One region of the Pseudosulfitobacter sp. DSM 107133 genome, then DNA from elsewhere that is predicted to be linked to it. Evidence: riboswitches for the same ligand, from Rfam matches in the RefSeq annotation. Region 1 holds a riboswitch; each other region holds the start of a gene.
What was found. Region 1 has a riboswitch for cobalamin ahead of DSM107133_RS24560 (ABC transporter substrate-binding protein). Riboswitches for the same ligand answer to the same signal wherever they lie in the genome.
Positions count from the first base shown of each region.

Region 1 (2,198 bases):
TCAATATGGCCGCCCCCTGCGCGACCCACAGCCCATGTGTGCGCCCTGTGACGCGGGGGGCAGCCAGATCACTCATTGAAGATCAAACTCCGGCAGGGCCTCGGCCAATGTCTCAAGCGCTGTGACATTGCGGATCGAGGGGTCCATCGAATGCGCATTCAGGATCACGATACGGTCATTCCTGACCGCGTCCATCTGGCTGGTCACCGGATCGCTGCGCAGGAATTCCAGCTTTTTCTCCACATCATCCGCCTCGAAACGGCGCCGGTCCATTTCGGCGACGACGATGACCGAAGGGTTGGCGCGGGCGATGCTTTCCCAGCTGACAACCGGCCATTCCTCGTCGCTTTGTACGACATTGCGCAGCCCGAGCTTGTCCATCATGTAACCCGGAGGCCCCTTGCGGCCCGCGACATAGGGGTCGATGTCCATCTCGGCGGAGGAGAACCAGAACACGGCCGAAGCATCGTCAAGATCCAGCGCCGCCGCCTTTTCGATGGCCGCCGCTTCGCGGGCTTTCAGATCCGCGACCAGAGCCGCGCCTTTTTCGGACACGTCGAAAATCTGCGCAAGCTGGGTGACACCGGCATAGATGCTGTCCATTTCGAACATGGCCAGACGGGTGCCGTCCGATCCGGTGCTGTTGTCCTTGGCCCAGCAATCGGCGGGCAGCACGAAGGTCGCGATGCCAAGGTCGGCAAACTGGTCGCGGGTGGCAACGATGCCCTGCGGGCCGATGTGCCATTCATATTGCGCGACAACCACATCGGGGCGCTTGTCGACCACGGATTCAAAGCTGGGGTCATTGTCGGCCAGACGTTCGATGCCTGCGTTCAGTTCGGTGAACTCGGGCAGCACTTTGGTAAACCAGACCGAGGTTCCGGCAACCTTGTCGCCAAGTCCCAGCGTATACATCAGCTCGGTGCCGGCCTGACCGACGGTGATCGCCGTTTCGGGGGCCGCGTCAAAGGTGACGTCGACGCCGCAATTTTCGATCGTCAGGGGATAGCTCGTCTGGGCCTGCGCCATCGGCGCGAAACAGACCGCGCCCAGCAGGGCCGCCGTCAGGGTGTTATTGTACATCGTATGTCTCCGGTGTGTGATGCGCCCGGAGACAAAGAGGGAATGGCGAACCCACGGCTGACCTGCACGGCAACCGGAACGGTCGACATACGGGCGCTTGCGATGGCCGGTGCCGGGGGGCACCGCAGGATTAATTTCATTCGACACCTCCCCGGACTCCCCGCCCGGGCCGCGTTACGTTTGGTGTCGGCAGGTCTCCTGACTGGCGAGTCGTTACGGCAGCGGCCTTCCCATGGCACGGGGCCACAGTGGCATGATCGCTGCACGCTCATCGCCTACAGTTGCGGGGGCAGTTCCGGTTCACCGGCGGACCGGTGGCGGATTCCCTTTTGATTCCTTGCGGAAACCGACAGGGAGTGTTCTAGCCAGCAACCTCTGCGCTCGCAATGGTTGATTGTTGCCTGCCAGATCAGTCCAGCTGCGACTGGGTGGTATCACGGGCTGTATCACCGGCCCATCTGGCCGCGAGGTGCAGCAGGATGATAATCATTGCCAGAGGCACCGACACCGAAATCCACACCATCGGAATGCCAAGCGTGTCTGCGGTCAGCCCCGACTGTCTGGCAAGATATCCTTTGGCAAAGCCGCCCCGCAGGCCCACAAAGCAGAAATAGACCACCGGCAGGACGAAAATCAGCACGGCCGCGCTTTGGATGGCGTCGCCAAGTGCGGACAGAATGTGGGGCGGTTTGGGAAAGACGCTTTGCATCAGCACCGCGTCCGAGCGGGTCTTGAAAGACAGGGTTGCGCCCAGCAGGCCGGTCCAGACCATCGCATAGCGGGCGACATCTTCGGTCCAGATCGGGGGCGCGGAAAAGACATAGCGGGCAATGATTTGCAGCATGACCGTCAGGAACATCAGGCAGACAGCCAGAATCGCGGCCCGCCGCGTGATGGCGTGAACGCTGTTGCTGATCGAGATGATGACGTGGCGCATGTGCCGGTCTCCACTGGAAATGCCGGGCCCGGTTGTGGGCCCGGCGGTTGCTTTTAGCGGTTGCTGTCGGACAGGTCTGTCCAGATCTTGACGTCTTCGGCAGGCATCAGGTCCGACTCATACACCGGCTTGGATGCTGCGCGGAACACGGCGCGTTCTTCTGCGGTCAGGCGCTGTA
Region 1 covers NZ_CP085162.1:23,748-25,945, forward strand. Annotated here, with positions in the region: gene DSM107133_RS24555 (iron ABC transporter permease) at 1-76, opposite strand, end outside; gene DSM107133_RS24560 (ABC transporter substrate-binding protein) at 73-1,083, opposite strand; cobalamin riboswitch at 1,254-1,449, opposite strand; gene DSM107133_RS24565 (TRAP transporter small permease subunit) at 1,493-2,020, opposite strand; gene DSM107133_RS24570 (TRAP transporter substrate-binding protein) at 2,074-2,198, opposite strand, start outside.

Region 2 (2,198 bases), on a different replicon from region 1:
ATATGGAGGTCACATGCTTACAATTGGAAGTTTGGGAAAGAAGACCGGAACAAAAGTTCAGACCATCCGGTATTACGAACAGATCGGGTTGATGCCCGAACCGGGTCGCACAGAAGGGGGGCAACGGCGTTACGGTGACGCCGAAGTCGACCGCTTGTCATTTATTCGACACGCGCGCCAGTTGGGATTTCCGCTGGAGGCGATCCGCGAGCTACTTGATCTTAGCGACAATCCGGATCGATCTTGCCACGAGGCCGACTCCATCGCTCGTCGACAACTCAAACAGGTCGAATTGCGGATGGATCGCTTGAAAGCGCTGCAGACCGAACTGAAGCGCATGATCCACGAATGCAGTGGAGGCAATACCGCGGATTGTAAGGTTCTCGAGGTCTTGCGCGATCACTCAGAGTGTCTGACCGACCACGATGCAATCGGCGCATAGTCGCGCCAATTGCTCGCAATCCAAAACGGTGTGTAAAACGACAATGGTCGGTCGTACATGGCTGCTTTTACCTTAGGCGGGTTGATAGAGCCGGGCGTGCGGAAGGCCTGTTTTCTCGAACCTCCGGAATGTCTTTGCCAAAGCCAGAGCACCAAGGTCAATGATGGGTTCAAGCAAAACAACGATGATGTAGACCGACGCGAATGCTCCCGCGTTTGCCAAGGTCTCCGCGGTAAAGCCCTGTCCGTAGAAAACCCAGAAGGCCACCCACGCCACAATGCCACCTTGGAACACCGCAGATAGCTTTGCTGCTTGAGTGTAGGAAACCTCGGTGTACGGCGTGTCGGCCGGGATAATCCTTCGTGCCAATGCGGTCATTGCCAAAACTGGCAGAATAAGCGTGGTCAGGTTCATTCCCAATTGCGGAATGTCGGAAGGTGAAAACAGGAAGCTTTGCGCTACAAGACCAAAGATCAGACCAATAGCTGTTGGAACTGTGCCGAGGATCAGGAAAAGTGTGGTTCCAAGTATCAAATGTACTTCTGACACGCCAACAGGTGGATGCGGCAGAAATTCAAAGAATCCTAGCACCATCGCGCTTGCCGCAGCGGAGCGTCCGGCCAAAGCTAAGATGTTGCCGTTCTGCTTCACGTGATCAACAGCGAGCTTGGCGACGATCCCAACCGAAGCAACACCGGTCGCAGTCCCCAGTACAATTTTTGCGCCGTCCACGACGCCAGGTTCGATATGCATAATTTCGTTCCTTCTGCACCCATCGTGCAAGATGCCTCCATAGAGGCGTTACAGTGTACTTGGCAGGTTTCCTGACTCGCGCTTCATCGCTGCAATTTCACCTTCCCGGATCTCTCCAGTGGTATTCGGAATGCAGCTAACGCTCACAGTTGCGTGGGCAGTCTCGGATCAGGACAGGACTTGATGTCCCTACCGCGTTCCCATTTACCCCGCCGCCGCAAATCGGCTTTGGGACCAAGTCCGAGCACCTGATATCCTCGGCCTGCCCGAGTCAAGATGGTTTGTAGAATGCAGTTGGTGTGTAGTCGCTGTGGCAACCAAATTTTGCCCAAGTATGATGCGAGATAACACAAAACTACTCCATCAAACAGCTAGTTACATCAACTCATCTCTTCAACTTTCCGAGAAAAACTAAGCCCAGGACGGATCTCCCTGGTCTCCATCCGAAAAAGCAAAACATCCCCAAGAGCGGAACTCTTGGGGATGTCGTGATCAGACCAAATCAGATTATTCGGCCGTCGCGGCATAGTTCATGATGTGAAAAATCATGTTCTGTTCAATTGTGCCATCGACAAGGTGTGCCCACGGGCCTTTGGCATAGGCGGCGACATCCTCACCCGAATGGGTTTCGGAGGACTTGGGAACCACCGCCTGCTGCAAATAGTCCAGGTCTGTCGCGGCCTCTTCGGTGAGCACCGGTCGCGTACCAAAGAAAGAACCATCCGCTTGTTCCGTCAGAACCGATCCCGCACCGTTCAGGTAGCCTGCGACGGTGAACGGCTTATTGTCGGCTCCCAATTCGGGCTCCCCGGTATGCGCCACGCCTTCGCCGTCGATGCCCATGCACAGGCCAAGGATGTCCGACCCACGCCCGCAATAACCATTGAAGGCCAGCGCATGTTCATGATCAGCCGTCACGATGATCAGGGTGTCGGCATCGTCCGTCAGTTCATCAGCGATCGCGACGGCGTCGGAGAACGCCTTTTGGTCACGTACCGCGCGT
Region 2 covers NZ_CP085159.1:102,496-104,693, reverse strand. Annotated here, with positions in the region: gene DSM107133_RS23160 (helix-turn-helix domain-containing protein) at 14-442, shown strand; gene DSM107133_RS23155 (energy-coupling factor ABC transporter permease) at 515-1,195, opposite strand; cobalamin riboswitch at 1,239-1,449, opposite strand; gene DSM107133_RS23150 (alkaline phosphatase) at 1,703-2,198, opposite strand, start outside.
Region 2: linked by a shared signal. The riboswitch ahead of DSM107133_RS23155 (energy-coupling factor ABC transporter permease) and the one ahead of DSM107133_RS24560 (ABC transporter substrate-binding protein) in region 1 are both predicted to bind cobalamin.

Region 3 (2,198 bases), on a different replicon from region 1:
GTACCACAACCATAAGAGCGATTCTCCACGCACGTCAACAAGAGGTATTTGATGCCCGGCATTCTCAGATCGGATTCACCCAAAGCGACCAATTTTCATGCAGACGAAGACCGGCTGTTTGTCCGCTCTGCGGCGCGCGCCATGCAGGTGCTGGGCGCATTTCACCGCGCCGACGGTCCCCTTAGCTTGTCGCACATCGCCCAGCGCGCCGGCATCGACCGGTCGGCGGCGCAACGTCTGGTGCATACGCTGGTCAAATTGGGCTATATCCGGCGCAGCGCCGATGATCGGGGCTATTTGCCCGGGTTGCGCCTGCTGGACCACACGCTGGATGTACTGCGCATGGACCCCGTTGTGCAAAAGGCCACGCCGGTGCTGCTGGAACTGCGCAAAACCATTCCCGAACGTGTCGATCTAAGCCTGTTTGACGAAACCCGCCTGATCTATGCCCTGCGGATACAAAGCAAGCGCGAGACCTTTTTCGCCACCCTGGTCGGGCACAGCATTCCGACATTTTGCACCGCCGGCGGGCGCGCTGTATTGTCGGCGCTGCCCGACGACGCGGCACGCGACATTATCCTGCGCACACCATTGCAGCCCTACACGTCGAAAACCCGGACCGAACCGGATGAAATCATCGACAGTATCAGCACGGCCCGCCGCAATGGTTACGCGATGGTCACCGAGGAATATGTGCTGGGCGAGGTTGCGATCGGGGTCGCCATTACCGGGCGTGATGGCAGGCCGCTTGGCGCGATCCATGTTGCCGCATCGCTGGCGGAATGGACACCCGAGGAATTTGTGCGCCAATCCGCACCCGTCGCAATCGAGGCCGCCCGCGCCATTGTGGGCAGCTTGTAGTACACTCAAGGGTTGAGAATACTGTCGTTTTATTTCAGCGGTTTAGTAAGAATTTTGGAAACTATGGCGCGACACCTGCATTCCCTTGCTTGACAGCCACAGGTAAATCACGAATGCATGGCGCACGTTGGTTCCTGTTTTTACAGGCGAAGAGGGAATGCGATACGCCCACGGCCCGAAAGGGGCGCAGGCAAAGCGCTGCCGCCCCCGCGACCGTGACCGGATAGATCTGCTGACCACTGGCCTGATAGCTGGGAAGGTGGTGGATCGCTGGGCCAAGCGCCCAAAATCCGCAAGCCGGGAGACCTGCCAGCGTAGTTTGTAACGGGCGAACGGGGTGTTTCGCGACCGGCGATGGACGCTGTTCGCATGTCGTTCCCTGCTGGCCTTCCCCTGTTTCGCCATTGAAATACGAGGGAAGACATGACGCGCGCAAAAGACCCGGTTACCGTCACCATATGCACGACCTGCAAGGCAGGACAGATCGACACCGGTGAAGGGCTGCGCCCCGGCCAGCGTCTGTTCGATGCATTGTCTGACACGCTGCCCGACGGCGTGCGCCTGCGGGGTGCCGAATGTCTTTCGGCCTGTTCGCGCGGCTGTTCGCTGATCCTGTCAGGTGGCGCCGACCGCTGGACCTATGTCTACGGCGATCTTGACCCCGACACCCACCTTCCGGACATCCGCGACGGGATCGTGGCCTATGCCGCCACCGCCGACGGCATCGTGCCCTGGCGCGAACGCCCGCAGGTGTTCCGCAAACAATCCATTGCCCGCATTCCCCCACAGGAGCAGCCGCTATGAGCGACCTTACCAAAATCCCCGTCACCATTGTCACCGGCTTTCTGGGCGCGGGCAAAACCACACTGATCCGCCACCTGATGCAGAACCACGGCGGCAAACGTCTGGCGGTGCTGGTCAACGAATTTGGCACGGCGGGTGTGGATGGCGACATTCTGAAAACCTGCGCTGACGAGAATTGCCCCGCTGAAAACATTGTCGAGCTGGCCAACGGCTGCATCTGCTGCACGGTTGCCGACGACTTTATTCCCACCATCGAGGCGCTGATGGCCCTGCCCCGGACGCCCGATCACATCCTGATCGAAACCTCGGGGCTGGCATTGCCGAAACCGCTGTTGAAAGCCTTTGAATGGCCCGCAATCCGGTCGCGGATCACTGTGGACGGCGTGATTGCGCTGGCCGACGCCGAGGCTGTCGCCAAGGGACAGTTCGCCCCCGATCTGGATGCGGTACAGGCCCAACGCGAGGCCGACCAAAGCCTGGACCACGAGACGCCGTTGTCCGAAGTCTTTGAGGACCAGATCGCCTGCGCCGAC
Region 3 covers NZ_CP085154.1:3,428,176-3,430,373, forward strand. Annotated here, with positions in the region: gene DSM107133_RS17065 (IclR family transcriptional regulator) at 52-861, shown strand; cobalamin riboswitch at 973-1,190, shown strand; gene DSM107133_RS17070 (DUF1636 domain-containing protein) at 1,285-1,665, shown strand; gene cobW (cobalamin biosynthesis protein CobW) at 1,662-2,198, shown strand, end outside.
Region 3: linked by a shared signal. The riboswitch ahead of DSM107133_RS17070 (DUF1636 domain-containing protein) and the one ahead of DSM107133_RS24560 (ABC transporter substrate-binding protein) in region 1 are both predicted to bind cobalamin.

Region 4 (2,198 bases), on a different replicon from region 1:
TCATTGTTTGATCCCCAACAACACGTTTATGCGGCGCCCCTGCCGTCCACGCGGGGCACGCTGTGCTGTCTGGCCGGTCTTCTGACTTGGGGTCACCTGGCCCGCGCGCCTTCCCGGATCGCTCCAGTGGCATCTGCGCGTGGCCATCACCGTTACAGCGTTGGGCACGTCCCGGAGTTTCACCGGATTCCCGATTCTCCCGACGAGCGGGCACCAGACGGAGCCAGGATGCACGCAAGGCAAATGGGGGACAAGGGCGAAAGGGGGGATCGGGCCCGTGCGGGAAACGGTGGATGAACAGCCGCCCTCGAAGTCGGCGGGGCACCAGCGCGCGCCCCGCCTCTGCGTCAGCTCATGCCAAGCGCTTCTTTGTACATTTCCAGAACCGCCTCTTCTTCGGCGATGTCGTCGGGCTCGCGTTTGCGCAGCGCGATCACCTTGCGGATCACCTTGGTGTCATAGCCGCGCCCCTTGGCTTCGGCCATCACCTCTTTTTGCTGCTCGGCGATGTCTTTTTTCTCGGCATCCAGACGTTCGATACGTTCGATGAACTGGCGCAGTTCGTCGGCGGTTACACGATAGCTTTCAAGGTTGGTGGCGGTGTCGGTCATGGGGTGCGTCCTTCAATCGGTGCTGCTCGGGCAAGACCCAACCGATACCGCCCCCCCCTGTTGCCTGCAAGACCACTTTGACGCTTGGCCCCAATGGCGGGTCGCATTCGCGACTTGATCGGTGACGGCACAGGCGATAAGCCACGCATACTTTGGTTCGACGGGGTGACTCGTCGTTTAAGGGAACGCGGTGCGGGGCAATTTCCCCAAATCCGTGACTGCCCCCGCAACTGTTAGCGGTGAGCGCGGCCGTCATATGCCACTGGGTCATCGAACCTCGGGAAGGCACGGCCCCGCATCGACCCGCAAGTCAGGAGACCTGCCAAAGGGATCACCCGGATACGGACGCGGGGAGCGTGTGTGTCGGCGGCCTGACCGCTTTGGTGGCATTTCACCGGCGGAGGGCGTTTTGTCTTTCCCATATCGACGACCAAAGGGTCGGACCCAACCGACCCGTCCGTAAGGGGACAATTTTATGAAACATCTACTTGCTTCGGCATCTGTAGCAGCACTGGCCACCCTGCCCCGCGTGGCCTTGGCGCAGGACGATGCCTTTGACCTGGGCACGATCACGGTATCGGCCAGCCAGACACCTGTTGAGACCAAGCGCACCGGCACTGTGGTCGAGGTGGTCGAACAGGATGAGATCGAAAAAAGCAGCAGCGTGCGCGTATCCGAAACGCTGGACACGCTGCCGGGCGTTTCGCTTTCGGGCAATGGCGGTCTGGGCACATCGTCCGTGCTGCGCGTGCGCGGACTGTCCGGCAAATATGTGCCGGTCTATATCGACGGCATCGACGTGACCGACCCTTCCAGCGTCCAGACCCAATACAATTTTGGCGCGCTGACCACTGCTGGCGTCGGGCGCATCGAAGTGTTGAAAGGCTCGCAATCGGCGATCTACGGATCGGAAGCGATTGGTGGCGTGGTCAACATCACCACCCTACGCGCCACCGAAATGGGCACCCATCTGAGCTATAGCGTCGAGGCAGGCAGCTTTGACACCTATGCCGCCACCTTTGGCGTCACCACCAAGGCCGAGCGGGGCGAACTGGCCCTGACGCTGAGCCATGCGCGCACCAAGGGGTTTTCCGCTTTTGAGGAAAACGACCGCGTCAACCCCGAAGCCGATGGATTCAAAGGCACAACGCTGATCCTGACGGGGTCTTATGATGCCACTGATCTGGTCACGCTGGGTTTTGCATTGAACTATATCGACAGCGAAACAGACCAGGACGGATTTCCCGCGCCTGCCTATGTTCTGGCTGATACCGCAGATCAGGAACTGACCAAACGACTGGGCACACGGGTCTATGCCGAAATTGAAGGCGCTGCGGTCGATCACACGATTTCGCTGACCTATACCGACACCAAACGCGAATACCCAATCGGCTTTAACCGTGATTTCCACGGTCAGCGCACCGAAGCATCCTACAAAGCTGTGACACAGGCCGGCGCGGTCGATCTGGCCTTTGGCGCCAGCTATTCGCAAGAGGAATTTGCGGTCGATGCCATCAGCGGCACCTATGAAATCGCGTCGGTCTTTGGCGAGGCGCAGTACGCCGCCTCTGAGAATGTTGACCTCAG
Region 4 covers NZ_CP085154.1:2,530,017-2,532,214, forward strand. Annotated here, with positions in the region: gene bluB (5,6-dimethylbenzimidazole synthase) at 1-4, opposite strand, end outside; cobalamin riboswitch at 54-233, opposite strand; gene DSM107133_RS12395 (DUF2312 domain-containing protein) at 348-611, opposite strand; cobalamin riboswitch at 748-953, shown strand; gene DSM107133_RS12400 (TonB-dependent receptor) at 1,087-2,198, shown strand, end outside.
Region 4: linked by a shared signal. The riboswitch ahead of DSM107133_RS12400 (TonB-dependent receptor) and the one ahead of DSM107133_RS24560 (ABC transporter substrate-binding protein) in region 1 are both predicted to bind cobalamin.